Regions from separate parts of the Rhizobium sp. BK491 genome, predicted to be linked through region 1. Evidence: riboswitches for the same ligand, from Rfam matches in the RefSeq annotation. Region 1 holds a riboswitch; the other holds the start of a gene.

Region 1 (7,274 bases):
TGCCGATCCGGCATAGAGGATTGCCGCCCAGACCATGTAGCCGGGGATGGCGAAACTCATGCCGTTGACTTTGAATACCATGCCGCTGGAAAGCTCCCAGAGCACGCCGATAAAGCTCAGCAGCAGGATCGTCGCCTGCACCAGACCGATGGCAAGCCCGGTCGTGCTTTCCGCGAGGTTGCGAGCATCTTCATGCAGACGCTGGTCGGGATTGACGCCGATCAGGCCGGAAGAGGCGAGACGAAGCGCGCGCTTCGCCTGAAGCCACTGATTGACGAGATCACGCGCCAGACCCTCGCGCATGTACAGCGCGGTCATCTGGTTAAGCCAGGCCTGGATGACGTTGAGGACCAGGAGCGAACCGGCGATGATGCCGAAGACGCCGAGCTGATGGAAGAAAGCGGTGATATCGCGTCTTGCCAGCGAATCGTAAAAGGGCGCGTTCCAATTGTTGAGCAGCACCTGAACATAGGCCGTGACGAGGATGATTGCGAAAAGCGCGACGACGAGAATAATGAGCTTGATGCGGACCGGCGAATTCCAGAACGCGGAAAACATCATCCTCAACCGAAAGAAGAGGCTCAAATCGTATCCGACCTGCTCGTTCCCCTGCCCATTCGGCTTGGCTTGCGTATCAACTGCCATCAGCACTTCCCTGCCACGCGTCCCGTCAGTTAATCATGAGCCGCCCTCATGTCCACCCTTGCAATAGATCGGTGGGATCACATTCCTATATACACGGTTTCGCGTCTTAAACCGAATAAGACCAGCAATTAGCTTGCGCTTGAAAAATTGAGAAAGCCTTCCGATGCAATTTCAGGGAACTGCCGACTATATCGCCGACAAGGATCTGATGGTCGCCGTCAATGCCGCCATAAGGCTGGAGCGTCCGCTTCTCGTAAAGGGCGAACCCGGTACGGGCAAGACCGAACTCGCACGCCAGGTGGCCACCGCGCTCGGCCTTGACCTGATCGAGTGGAATGTCAAATCGACGACGAAGGCCCAGCAGGGTCTCTACGAATATGATGCGGTTTCGCGCCTGCGCGACAGCCAGCTCGGCGACATCAGAGTTCATGATGTCAGCAACTACATCCGTCGGGGCAAGCTTTGGCAGGCATTCACCTCGCCGCAGAAATGCGTGCTGCTGATCGACGAGATCGACAAGGCCGATATCGAATTCCCGAACGATCTCCTGCAGGAACTCGACCGCATGGAATTCCATGTCTACGAGACCGGCGAGACGATCCGGGCCGCGATCCGCCCGATCGTCATCATCACCTCGAACAACGAGAAGGAGCTGCCGGACGCCTTCCTGCGCCGCTGTTTCTTTCATTATATTCGCTTCCCCGACATGCAGACGCTGACGCGCATCGTCGAGGTGCACTATCCCGGCATCAAGCAGACGCTCGTCCATGCGGCACTGACGCAATTCTTCGAAATCCGCGACGTGCCGGGCCTGAAGAAGAAGCCCTCGACCTCGGAAGCGCTCGACTGGATCCGCCTGCTGGTCGCAGACGATATCGATCCGGAAACGCTGCGCGCCGATGCGAAGAACGTATTGCCGAAACTCCATGGCGCGCTTCTGAAGAACGAGCAGGACGTGCACCTCTTCGAGCGGCTGGCCTTCATGGCACGTGGGCAGGGTAGATAATGCAACCCGATGCCGTAAAGGTTTTGATCTATGCTGTTCGGAATCGGCATCTGCTGGTATTCGATGAGCCAGACTTCCCCGCCGTCCAGCTCCAAGTTCCTGGTGGCACTGTCGAATCCGGTGAGGACATTGTAGCGGCCGCAGCGCGCGAATTCGAGGAGGAGACCGGTTTTGCGCCGCGCGAACTCTATTCCCTGGGCGTCCACGACTACCGTTTCGAAAAGAACGGCCGCGATTACTATCACCAACGGCACTATTTCCGCTGCGGTATCTCCGAGCGAGCGCCTGCCACTTGGCTCCACCACGAAATGACGCCTTTCGACGGTGGCGACCCGATCGGCTTCCGCTTCTTCTGGCTACCGATCGAGGCTGCCAGGCATCGCCTCGGTTATGGCATGGAAGCTCTCATTGAACATCTGTAGGCCACATCGCGCCTCCGAGCTCAGTCCCGGACTTTCCCCGACGCTCGCCCCATTGACCCGCGGAGATGTCGGGTTTATGAGATTTCCCTTGTGGTGATTTGGCCGGCCGGCTTGCAGCCACGTTAAATAAGTCGCTAAAGGGCCGCGTGCGGACCGGTAGCGATTCATCGCGGCCGGTTTTTTTGTATTTGGCGAGTGAAAAGATGCCCATCAAGATTCCCGATACGCTCCCCGCGTTTGAAACCCTCCAGAACGAGGGTGTGCGGGTGATGACCGAAACGGTGGCGTTCCGTCAGGATATCCGCCCCCTTCAGATCGGGCTTCTCAACCTCATGCCGAACAAGATCAAGACCGAGATCCAGATGGCGCGCCTGGTCGGCGCATCGCCGCTGCAGGTGGAGTTTTCCCTGGTGCGCGTTGGCGGCCACAGGGCCAAGAACACCTCGCAGGAGCATCTGCTTGCTTTCTACGAGACGTGGGAGGAAGTGAAGCATCGTAAGTTCGACGGCTTCATCATAACCGGCGCGCCGATCGAGCTGCTCGAATATGAGGACGTCACCTACTGGAACGAGATGCAGGAGATCTTGGATTGGACGACGACCAACGTCCATTCGACGATGAACGTCTGCTGGGGTGCGATGGCAGCGATCTACCATTTCCACAAAGTGCCGAAATATACGCTGACGGAGAAGGCCTTCGGCATCTACCGCCATCAGAACCTGAAGCCCTCCTCGGTCTATCTCAACGGCTTTTCCGACGATTTCGCCATTCCGGTCTCGCGCTGGACCGAAGTGCGCCGCGCTGACATCGAAAAAGTGCCTGGTCTGGAAATACTGATGGACTCGAGCGAGATGGGCGTCTGCCTCGTGCATGAACGGACTTGCAACCGGCTCTACATGTTCAATCACGTGGAGTATGATTCCACATCGCTGGCGGATGAGTATTTCCGGGATGTGAATGCCGGCGTGCCGATCAAGATGCCGCACAACTATTTCCCGCATAACGACCCGGAAATCCCGCCGCAGAACCGGTGGCGCAGCCATGCACACCTGTTCTTCGGCAACTGGATCAACGAGATCTATCAGACCACGCCATATGATCTGGAGGAGATCGGCCAGGAAAGGATTTGAGGCTTGTTCATTCCCTTCTTCCTGAAGCTCAAGGAAGCGAAGGTTCCGGTGACGCTCCGGGAATTCCTGTCGCTGCTTGAAGGAATGGAGGATGGGATTGCCGATTACGACGTCGAGGCCTTCTACTATCTGGCCCGCGCGACGCTGATCAAGGACGAGCGCTTCATCGACCGTTTCGACCAGGTCTTCGCCGATTACTTTCGTGGCGTCGAGGCGATCGGCGGCAATGCCGATGGAGAAGCGGCGGAGCCAGCCATCCTTCCCGAGGAATGGCTGCGCAAGCTCGCCGAGCGGCATCTGACCGAAGAGGAAAGACGGCAGATCGAGGCGCTCGGTGGCTTCGACAAGCTAATGGAGACGCTGCGCGAGCGGCTGGCCGAGCAGAAGGGCCGGCATCAGGGCGGCTCGAAATGGGTCGGCACGGCGGGCACCTCGCCCTTCGGCGCCTATGGCTATAACCCCGAAGGCGTGCGCATCGGCCAGGAAACCTCGCGCCACCGCCGCGCGGTAAAAGTCTGGGATCGACGCGACTTCAGGAATCTCGACGATGGCGTGGAGCTTGGCACCCGCAACATCAAGGTAGCGCTGAAACGCCTGCGACGCTGGGTACGCGAAGGCGCCGCCGAAGAACTGGATCTTTCCGGCACCATCCGCTCCACCGCCGAACATGGCTATCTCGATGTCCAGACACGGCCGGAGCGCCGCAACGCCGTCAGGCTGCTGATGTTCTTCGATGTCGGCGGCTCGATGGACGACCATATCCGCGTCGTCGAGGAACTCTTCTCCGCCGCCCGCGCGGAGTTCCGCCACATGGAATATTTCTACTTTCACAACTGCCTCTACGAGGGCGTGTGGAAGGACAATCGCCGCCGGCGCGTCGACATCACGGCGACGACGGATCTCATCCGCACCTTCGGTCCCGACTACCGCGTCGTCTTCGTCGGCGACGCATCCATGAGTCCCTACGAGATCACTCAAGCCGGCGGCTCGGTGGAGCACTGGAACAAGGAGGCTGGGGAGGCCTGGCTCGCCCGAATGACCGGCCATTTCCGCAAATGCATCTGGATCAATCCGGTGCCGGAAAGCTATTGGAGCCATACGACCTCCATTTCCATGATCCGCTGCCTGATGAGCGACCGCATGTACCCTCTGACACTCGGCGGGCTGGAAAAGGCGACGCGGGAACTGTCGCGCTGAATGTTCAGCATTTGCCTGTCGCGGCGCCACCAAATAACCACAACCATTTGTAGAAAGAGAAGCGCAGCCGATACCGCCCCGAATCGCTGCGGAAACTGGTGGAGATGTGCGTGCGCTGCGCTGCAAAATTACTTCTCTTCATCGCAACCATTTTGTTCGTCTCGCAGCAGGCAAGATCCGAAGAATTGGGCTTCTCCGGCCAATGGGAACAGATCGACTCCAACGCCAGCGCCGGTGAAAAATGCCGCATGGGAATAATCAGGCAGGGCAGGTTTATGAGGATCAGCACCAGCAATGGCTGGAGCGCTACCGCGGAGACAAGCAGTTATGCAAACGCCAGCTACGCGGCAGGTATGGGACGCTGGAGCTCCTATGTGGAAAAATACAGTCAAAAGGCGTTCTATATCCTTCTCGCCGTTCGCGGCGACAGGTTGATGGTAATCATGAAGGCCGAAAAAGCGGACGGGTCGAACCAATTAATTCGAACGCTTTTCAGCAGACGGACAGCCAACTCTCTTCACGACAAGCTGGACGGATCAGGACGAAATCGACCGCCTGTCTTCTGCGCCTCACATTCACAGCATAACGTGTCAATCTACTAGCTATGGGCAAAGCCTAATCAGACCTTGCCCCCTTCCCACCCGCCCCTAAATTTCGCCATCGAACTGGTTGCGGAACGGCGCGAATGGAGGCAGGGTCTGACCGCGCATACTCAAAAGCAATGGATGAGCTGATATGACGGAAAGCACTTTGCGGCGGGAACATTTTGGGACGACGGCGGATGGGGAGACTGTCTATCGCGTCAAAATCGTCGGTGGCGGCCTGACCGCCCATATCATGTCCTGGGGGGCGGTCATCCAGGATCTGCGCCTTGACGGCCACGAGCCCTCGCTTCTGCTCGGCTTCGACAATTTCGCCGATTATCCCGCTCATTCCTCCTATTTCGGCGCCACGCCCGGCCGCTGCGCCAACCGCATCGGCGCCGGCCGCTTCACGCTCGACGGCAAGCAGTATCAGCTGGAGCTCAATGAAAAGGGCGTCACCCATCTGCACGGCGGCAAGGACAATATCGCCAAGCGCAACTGGACCATCGTCGAGCACGATACCGACCGCGTCGTCCTGAAGATTGTCGATCCCGATGGCCGCGCCGGCTATCCCGGCAACTGCACGATCCAGGCGACCTATCGCGTGCATGGCAATGGCGAACTGTCGGTCACCTATGAATCGACCACCGATCAGCCCACTCTCGCCAATGTCTGCCAGCACGCCTATTTCAACCTCGACGGCCGCGACGATGCGCTCGGTCACGACATCATGATCGCCGCCGATCACTACACACCGACGGACGACAAACAGATACCAACAGGGGAAATCCGCTCCGTCGAAGGCACTGCCTTCGATTTCCGCGAGATGTCGCCGATGAAGCGTTTCGAAGGAAGCGAGCAGGCGCTCTACGACCATAATTTCTGCCTCTCGACCGAGCGCACCGCCAAGCGGTCCGTCGTTCTCGCCCGCAGCGTCAATTCCGGCGTATCGCTTGAGGTCCGCACCACCGAGCCCGGCGTGCAGTTCTATACCGGTTTCAAGCTGGATGTCCCGGTTCCCGGCCATGACGGCCGCAAGATCGGGCCGTTTGCCGGTTTCTGCCTGGAAACGCAGGTCTGGCCGGACGCCATCAACCATGAAGGCTTCCCCAATGCCGTGCTCCGCCCGGGCGAGGTATTGCGGCAGGAAACGGATTACATCTTCACCAAGAACTAGAGCCGGGCGTGCCTTGCTCACTTGAAAATCGGCCGGGCGTCCAAAGCGCCCGGCCGATTCTTTTTTTGCACTGCGGACAGATTCACCTTGTGAATTGGTTCTAAATAGGTTCTATATGACGGCTATGGATAGAACCAGTTTGATCGCCGAACTGAACAATCGCGGCCTCAGCGACGGGGCTGGTAGCGGCCCGCTATACAAGCGCCTGGCACAAGCGCTGACGGGTCTGATCCAAGAGGGCCTACTGAAACCGGGCACGGCACTTCCGGGGGAGCGCGATCTCGCCAGCGCACTGGAAATCGGCCGCGTTACCGTGCGAACGGCCTATCGCGACCTGCTCACTTCAGGCGTCATCGAATCCCGCCACGGCAGCGGCACCTTCGTCTCGCAGCATGTGGAGCGCATCGAGCAGCCGCTCTGGCGGCTGTCCTCTTTTTCCGCAGACATGCGATCGCGCGGCCGCGAACCCGCAGCGCGCATCCTGTCCCGCACTGTTAGCGCGCCCGCGCCGGAGGAATCCTTCCTGCTCGGCCTCGGCCTTGATGAGCCCGTGTTGCGGCTCGATCGACTGCGTCTGGCGGATGGCCAGCCGCTCGCCATCGAGCGCGCCGTCGTTCCCATCAAGTTCCTGGGTGAGGAGGCCATATCCGAGGGATCGCTTTATGACGCTCTGGCCGCCAAAGGCTTCAAGCCCGTGCGCGCCCAGCAGAGGCTGACCGCCGTGACGCTCGACCCGACCTCCGCCTCGATCCTGACCGTGAAGGCCGGAGCGCCCGCGCTTCTGATCGAGCGTGTCTCCCGCCTCGCGGACCAGCGCGTTGTTGAATATACCCGCTCGCATTACCGCGGCGATGCCTATGATTTTGTTGCTGAATTGAGAATTGGAGATGACCTATGAGCGAGACCCAATCCCTGATGCTGACGGAAGCCGGCCAATCGCCCGAGGTGGTTGCGACGCTGCTTGAAAAAGAAAAGCCTGCTTTTGCCGAGATCGCGAAGCTCTTCTCGACCGGTCGCCCATCCCTGATAACGACTGCCGCGCGCGGCTCGTCCGACCACGCCGCCACCTTCTTCAAATATCTCTTCGAAATCTCCTGCGGTATCCCGGTCGCT
Region 2 (7,274 bases), on a different contig from region 1:
CAAGGCATAGAAACTTCTCCAGCCCCAAAAGTCGGCAATCAGGCTCGCCAACGGGCGCGAGACAAGAATGCCGACCATGACGCCGCTCATGACATTGCCGATAACCTGGCCACGATGTTCAGGCGGCGCCATCGCTGCCGCGATCGGCACGAGGATCTGGATGGCGGAACAAGCTGCTCCCAGCAGGAAGAGGAAGATCAGAAGGCTCCAGCCCGTCGGTGCGAAGGCGGCGGCAATAGCCATGACCAGAGCCGAGAGAAGCATGCGCAGCACCAGCTGCCGGTTTTCCATGAGATCTGCCAGCGGCACCAGAAAGAACAGGCCGGCGGCATAGCCGAGCAGCGAAGCCATGGCCACCAGGCCGGCACCGCTTTCGGAAAAGCCGAGCGACGGGCCGATGATGCCGACCAGCGTCTGAGGCGCAAAGAGATTGAGGATGATAACGCCGGTGGCGATGGCGAACAACAAGGTCGAAGGAGCAGCCGTTGTGGAAACCTCTTCCTCCGGCTCGCTCGTCATGTGTTCGGGGACTTGCGACATGAGCTCTCCAATAATCTTTGATAATAATGATAGCCATGTGTATCGCTTTGTCGCATAATGCGGCAATTGAAATGAACTAATAATGATTATGCGAGTTCGGCATGAACATTCATGATCTGGAAGCCTTCGTCGCCGTGGTGGAAACGGGTTCGATTGTTGCCGCCTCGGCGCGCATCAATCTGACCCAGCCCGGCATCACCCGACGCATACAGAACCTGGAAGACAGCCTCGGCATCGCCTTGCTCGACCGGCAGTCAAAGCCCCTGCGGCCGACCGCGGCAGGCCGCGAGGCCTACGAGCATGGGCGCCGCGTGTTGCGCTCGCTCGACGATCTCAAGGCCGGGGTTTCGCCCGGCGGTGCGATCGGCGGCGAATTCCGTCTCGGGATCATGCCCTATCTTTCCGAAGCGGCTTTATCCGCTCCGCTTGATGAGTTGCGCAGTCAGTTTCCGCAATTGACGCTGCGCATCGTCACTGGCTGGTCGCCGCAACTGATCGAGCAGGTCGCTCACAGCCAGCTCGATGCGGCAACCGTCTGCCTGCCGGAGGGGGTGCAGCCGCCGGATAATGTCGTCGGCGAGATGCTCGGAGTCCATGCCGTCATTCTCGTCGCGGCGCCTTCGCTTGGCGTCCCCAAGCAACCGAGGCTTGAGGATCTTTCCCGTTTTCCCTGGATCATGAACCAGAGCGGCTGCGGCTTCCGCGCCTTCATTCAGCATCGCTTCGAAGCCGAGCGCCTGCTCTTCGACGTCGGGGTCGAGGCCATGAGCGCCGATCTGCGCATGTCGCTGGTCGCGCGCGGGCTCGGCATCGGCGTCTTGACGCCGGCGGCATTGGCGCACAGCCGCTGGCGCGATTTGGTCGAAATCGTCGAGGCACCGGATTTCAGCCCGAAAGTCGTCAACTGGCTGGTGCATCGTCCGCCAGCCGGGCGGCTGGCGCGACCGATCGCAATCTTTGGAGATGCGCTAAAGGAAGCGCTGAAATCGAAGAGACCGCTTCTAGCGTGAAGATTATGGAGCGGGTGAAGGGAATCGAACCCTCGTATTCAGCTTGGGAAGCTGCTGCTCTACCATTGAGCTACACCCGCCTGACACCCTGAGATGTCCAACAGTTGGCGGCCTCTGTCAAGATCAGTGAACCGGCTTCTCCCGTCTTCGATGGATCAATCACCGCCGGCGGGCATCGGAAAGGTACCTAGCCACTAAAACACGTTTCCTAGCAATGGCGCGGCAGAATAAGAAACATCGCGGGAAGTATCATCGTTCCGAACAAGGCGCCGTTCGAAATATATGGCAGAAGACGTTTGCGCTTCGGCTTTTTGCGACTTCTCGGTTTCGGAAGAGGGCCGTACGGGCCTTCACCATTTGACTGAAAATAAAAGAAACCAATTGCCATATGTATCAACACGGCGACAACGGCAATCGATAGTATGACAATGGTGCGGGCCCATGCACTCGCGGCGCATTCCACCTGCCGATCGTCTATGTTGAGACCCGTAGCAATCTTGACAACTCCGATAACCGGCAAATACGCGAACAAATATACGAGCATCATATATGCCGCCCCGAGCCGGCCGGTTGGATCACTCGGTAATTTCATATCAGCGCACCCGAATAGACAGCTGAGTCTTCCATTTATCGCCACAAATTTATCCCACGAAATGTGGAGGCGCTCCGCTTCCACCTCAAGATGAGTTCATCACATTCTTTGCGCGAGATTATAGCAAAAGGGGCGCCTGATATTCATCGGACATCCCAGTAGACAGCACCTATCGTTTTCCCAGAAAGGATCACTACAGCCGGAAGTGTTTCGAAAGCTTCAGGCCCTGTGCCTGATAGTTCGAGCCGAGGCCGGAGCCGTAGAGGCTGCTTGGCTGTTCCAGCATGTGTTCGTAGATCAGGCGGCCAACGATCTGGCCGTCCTCGAGGATGAAGGGCACTTCATGGCTGCGCACTTCCAGCACGGCGCGGCTGCCGCGGCCTCCGGCCGGTGCATGGCCGAAGCCCGGATCGAAGAAGCCGGCATAGTGGACGCGGAATTCGCCGACCAGCGGATCGAACGGCGTCATTTCGGCGGCGAAATGCGGGGGAACATGCACCGCCTCGCGCGAGACGAGTATATAGAACTCATCGGGATCGAGGATCAGCTCGGTGCGCCCCCGGCTGTAGAGCGGCTCCCAAAAATCGAAAATATCGTGCTGGGCCTTCTTGTCGACGTCGACGACGGCCGTGTGGTGCTTGCCGCGATAGCCGATCAGCCCTTCCTTGTCGCCGGCAAGATCGATCGACAGTGCGATGCCGCCGCCGGTGATATTCGGCTTCTTGCTGGCAACCAGCGTCTCGCTCTCGTGCAGCGCCAGCAATTCCGGTTCGGTGAGTAGGGCCTGGCCGACGCGGAAGCGGATCTGCGACAGGCGCGAGCCGCGACGCACGACGATCGGGAAGGTGCGCGGGCTGATTTCGAGATAGAGCGGGCCGGAATAACCGGCTGGGATCTTGTCGAACTCCTGCGCACGGTCGGTGATGACGCGGGTGAAGATGTCGAGACGGCCGGTCGAGCTTTTCGGATTGGCCGATGCCGACATATCTTCGGGCAGGTCCAGGCGCTCCATCAGCGGCACGATATAGACGCAGCCTGTTTCCAGCACAGCGCCTTCCGAGAGATCGACGACATGCAGCTTCAGCCGGTCGAGCTTGTCGGCGACCAGATGCGAGGGGCCGGGCATGAAGCTGGCACGGACGCGGAAAGCATGCGAGCCGAGCCTGAGGTCAAGGCTTGCCGGCTGGATCTGATCGACGTCCAGTTCTCTCTCGCTCGTCAGCCGACCTGCCTCAAACAGGGCTGCGATGGCCCGGTCGGCCAGAATTCCAGTATTGCGAGCCATCATGCTTCTCTCATAATTTGCCGCAGACAAAACCAAACTCAGGGAATTGACGCAAGCCGTCAACGGCAGTATTGCAACTTATCCCGTGGTGATTTGGCCGGTCGGCTTGCAGCCACGTTAAACAAATGGCTAAAAAGACCGGGGTTGAACCGGTCTGCTTTTGCGACCGGTTTTTTTGTTTTGAAAGTGGTGATGGCATGAGCAAGACTTGGCGCCCCGCAACCCAGCTCGTTCACGGCGGAACACTCCGTTCGCAATTCGGCGAGACCTCCGAAGCAATCTATCTGACCCAGGGCTTCGTCTATGACACCTCGGAGGCGGCGGAAGCCCGCTTCAAGGGCGAAACGGATGGGTTCATCTACGCGCGCTACGGCAGCCCGACCAACGACATGTTCGAAAAGCGCATGTGCGCTCTCGAAGGCGCTGAAGACGCCCGCGCCACCGCGTCCGGCATGGCCGCCGTTTCTGCCGCCATCCTCTGCCAGCTGAAGGCCGGCGATCATATCGTTGCCGCCCGTGCGCTCTTCGGCTCGTGCCGCTGGGTGGTCGAGACGCTCGCGCCGAAATACGGCATCGAATGCACGCTGGTTGATGGCCGTTTCACCGAGAACTGGGAAAAGGCCATCCGGCCGAACACCAAGGTCTTCTTCCTCGAAAGCCCGACCAATCCGACGCTGGAAGTGGTCGATATCGCCGCTGTCGCCAACCTCGCCAACCAGATCGGCGCCAAGGTCGTGGTCGACAACGTCTTTGCAACGCCGCTCTTTCAGAAGCCGCTCGAACTCGGCGCTCATATCGTCGTCTATTCCGCCACCAAGCATATCGACGGCCAGGGCCGTTCGCTCGGCGGCGTCATCCTCTCCGACAAGCAGTGGATCGACGAGAACCTGCAGGACTATTTCCGCCATACCGGCCCGGCCATGTCGCCCTTTACCGCCTGGACGCTGCTGAAGGGCATCGAGACGCTGCCGCTACGCGTTGCGCAGCAGACGGCGAATGCCTCCAAGGTTGCCGATTTCCTCGCCGAGCAGACGAACAAGGTCGCCCGCGTGATCTATCCCGGCCGAAAGGATCACCCGCAGGCCGATATCATCGCCAAGCAGATGAGCGGCGGCTCAACGCTGGTTGCCTTCGAGCTGAAAGGCGGCAAGGAAGCGGCCTTCAAGCTGCAGAACGCGTTGGAGATCGTGAAGATCTCCAACAATCTCGGCGACTCGAAGAGCCTGATCACGCATCCTGCCACGACGACGCACAAGAACCTCACCGACGAGGCCCGCGCCGAGCTCGGCATTTCGCCGGGCACCGTGCGCTTCTCCGCCGGCATCGAGGACAGCGCCGATCTGGTCGAAGATTTCGCTCGCGCGCTCGAGCAGGTTTCCGCCTGATATCCGTCGAGCCGCCCGGATTTTCTCCAGGCGGCTCGATTGCCTTTAGACAATTGGCAGCCCGTCAGCTGGCGACCTTGAATTCGACCAGGCCGTTGTTCAGGAAGACCATCTTGTCGAACAGCTTGAGATCCAGGGGATTCGGCAGGCGAATATCCGCAAGATCGGGCACGGGCTTCAACGCCGGATCGTAGGAACGGTCGATCTGCGAGATGAAGACGACGATAACGCCTCTGGCGCGTGCAAACGTCTTCAATATCTGAACCTGGATCATTAATTCCGGATTCTCCCGCTTCTGATCCAGTAGTTGCAGAAAATCGACCACGGCCAGCGTGCCAGGCGATGCCTGAGCCAGCCTCTCCACGATATAATCGGCGCTGATGGCATCCGAATTATCGAACTCGAATAGATCAGCAAATTCCGCATGATCGGCACCGATGACCGGAAAACGGTCCAGAACGACCTTTTCGGTGTCTTCCAACGTGAAGAAGATGCCACGGTTGCCAGCCTTCATGGCGTCGACGGCGAGCCTCAGGCTCATCAGGGTCTTGCCGTGACCGCGCCATGCGCCGATCAGCACCAGATCGCCCGGGCTTAAACGCGAATACAGCTCGCCGACGGGCACGGCTGAGTTCGTTTTGCTCGCAAGCAAACTCCAGCCTCCGAAACCCTCGACGGTCGCGACGCGATCCAGCGCGGCGTGCAACGGGATGTTCTGCTGGCGGGACAGGAGCCTCGCCTTACGTTTCAAATGATAAACAGGGGCAGAAAGCCTCATATAAACCTCCTATTGCGAGCAATGACCGCAACCCCTCCTTATGCCAGGCGCTCAAACAGTCGGTTTGGATATCGACGGCCCTGCATGAAATATACTTTCCCGAATGGAGGGGGGAGGCATGGGCGATGCCAGAATCAGATGATAGCCGAAATCCTCCAGCAGGGGAATCTCATGCAAGTCCCGCAAGAGGAACATATAAAAGGAATGGGGGTTATATGGCCCGGAGGTTTTGATGCCGGGAGATCAGGTTGACCACCAATCACAGAAGTCCACGGACAATCGTGGCAAGCGTTTCCTGAGTACGGAGGATGCGCCTACCTCTACTCCGGCAGATAAGATCAAATCACGGTGATCTAGGATACTTGGAGACGACTTGGTTAACCTTCAACATGAACCGTAATAGCTGGCATCGAAACCGTCCCAACCGTTCACGCAAGATTTCATTACGTCGTTCCTTGACGGAAAGCATCGGTTATAGGATACCGCTAAATATCCTGCACTTTGCGGGAATGGTGGAAAGCGGATAATATGCCGCAAACTTAAAAATGCTGAAACGGCGATGCGGCTTCAAGGAGCGCTCGACGTTTCAGGGCAGTGGCAAGGTGTCAGGCATGTATCGCGCCCTAACACGCGACATCGAGGTGGTTGTAGAGCCGTTTTATCTGGAGGAGCAATCCGATCCGGATGATGACCGTTATGTCTGGGGATACCGCATCGTCATTTCCAACCACTCGAAGGAAGCCGTGAAGCTGGTAACGCGCTATTGGCACATCACCGACATGAACGGCATCGTGGATGAAGTGACAGGCCCCGGCGTGGTCGGCGAGCAGCCGCACCTAAAGCCCGGCGATACCTATGAATATTCCTCGGGCTGTCCACTTGATACACCATCAGGCATGATGTTCGGTCATTACCAGATGGAAACGGACGGCGGGGAGCAATTCCATGTTAAGATCCCCGCCTTTTCACTGGATACGCCTAACCTGCTGCGTACGCTGAACTGAGCGACCTCATGCCACCTCTATTTCCGACACTTCGAAGCGATAGGTCGTCGAGCAGAACTCGCAGGTGACGGCGATCTCGCCATTCTCCTGGCTGGCCTCGATCTCCTCGGCTGAGAAACCTTTCAAGACGCCCTTCAGCTTGTCGCGCGAGCACGAACAGCGGTCATAGACGGCCTTCGGTTCATAGACGCGGACGCCGCGCTCGTGGAAGAGGCGATAGAGAAGCCGCTCGGTGCCGACCTGCGGATCCGTCAGCTCATCTGCATCGATGGTTTCCACCAGGCTGCGCGCTTCCGCCCAAGCATCATCCTCGGCATGATCGCGCCCACCGGTATCGCCATCGCCGCCATGCAGGTCCGGCTGGCGCATGCGCTCGGGCGCTTCCGGCAAGAACTGCGCGATCAGGCCGCCGGCACGCCAGCGGTGACGCGGCTTGCCGTTCTCATCGCGATCGAAGAGCTCTGCAGCGCCCAGACGCACGCGCGTCGGGATCTGTTCCGACTGGCGGAAATACGTGCCGGCAATCTCCTCCAGCGAAGCGCCATCAAGCGCGACGATACCCTGATAAGGCTGACTGAAGCGGCCCTGATCGATGGTAAAAGCGAGCACGCCCTTGCCGAGCAGCTGCTCCGGCTCGGTTCTGCCTTCCGCAACTGCCTTTGCCAGCGCTTCTTCATTGA

The links. Region 1 has a riboswitch for S-adenosylmethionine ahead of metA (homoserine O-succinyltransferase). Riboswitches for the same ligand answer to the same signal wherever they lie in the genome.
Region 2: another riboswitch for S-adenosylmethionine. It lies ahead of FHX05_RS09955 (O-succinylhomoserine sulfhydrylase); the one in region 1 lies ahead of metA (homoserine O-succinyltransferase).

Annotation. Positions count from the first base shown of each region.
Region 1 covers NZ_JACIAR010000005.1:367,265-374,538, forward strand. The annotation lists gene FHX05_RS23550 (ABC transporter ATP-binding protein/permease) at 1-645, opposite strand, end outside; gene FHX05_RS23555 (MoxR family ATPase) at 809-1,651, shown strand; gene FHX05_RS23560 (NUDIX domain-containing protein) at 1,651-2,073, shown strand; SAM riboswitch at 2,154-2,231, shown strand; gene metA (homoserine O-succinyltransferase) at 2,277-3,203, shown strand; gene FHX05_RS23570 (VWA domain-containing protein) at 3,207-4,400, shown strand; gene FHX05_RS23575 (hypothetical protein) at 4,511-5,002, shown strand; gene FHX05_RS23580 (aldose epimerase family protein) at 5,136-6,161, shown strand; gene FHX05_RS23585 (GntR family transcriptional regulator) at 6,286-7,059, shown strand; gene FHX05_RS23590 (SIS domain-containing protein) at 7,056-7,274, shown strand, end outside.
Region 2 covers NZ_JACIAR010000002.1:419,730-427,003, reverse strand. The annotation lists gene FHX05_RS09975 (MFS transporter) at 1-540, opposite strand, end outside; gene FHX05_RS09970 (LysR family transcriptional regulator) at 642-1,550, shown strand; tRNA gene FHX05_RS09965 (tRNA-Gly) at 1,557-1,630, opposite strand; gene FHX05_RS09960 (2'-deoxycytidine 5'-triphosphate deaminase) at 2,336-3,430, opposite strand; SAM riboswitch at 3,503-3,581, shown strand; gene FHX05_RS09955 (O-succinylhomoserine sulfhydrylase) at 3,625-4,812, shown strand; gene FHX05_RS09950 (DNA helicase) at 4,877-5,590, opposite strand; gene apaG (Co2+/Mg2+ efflux protein ApaG) at 6,202-6,594, shown strand; gene FHX05_RS09940 (Hsp33 family molecular chaperone) at 6,601-7,274, opposite strand, start outside.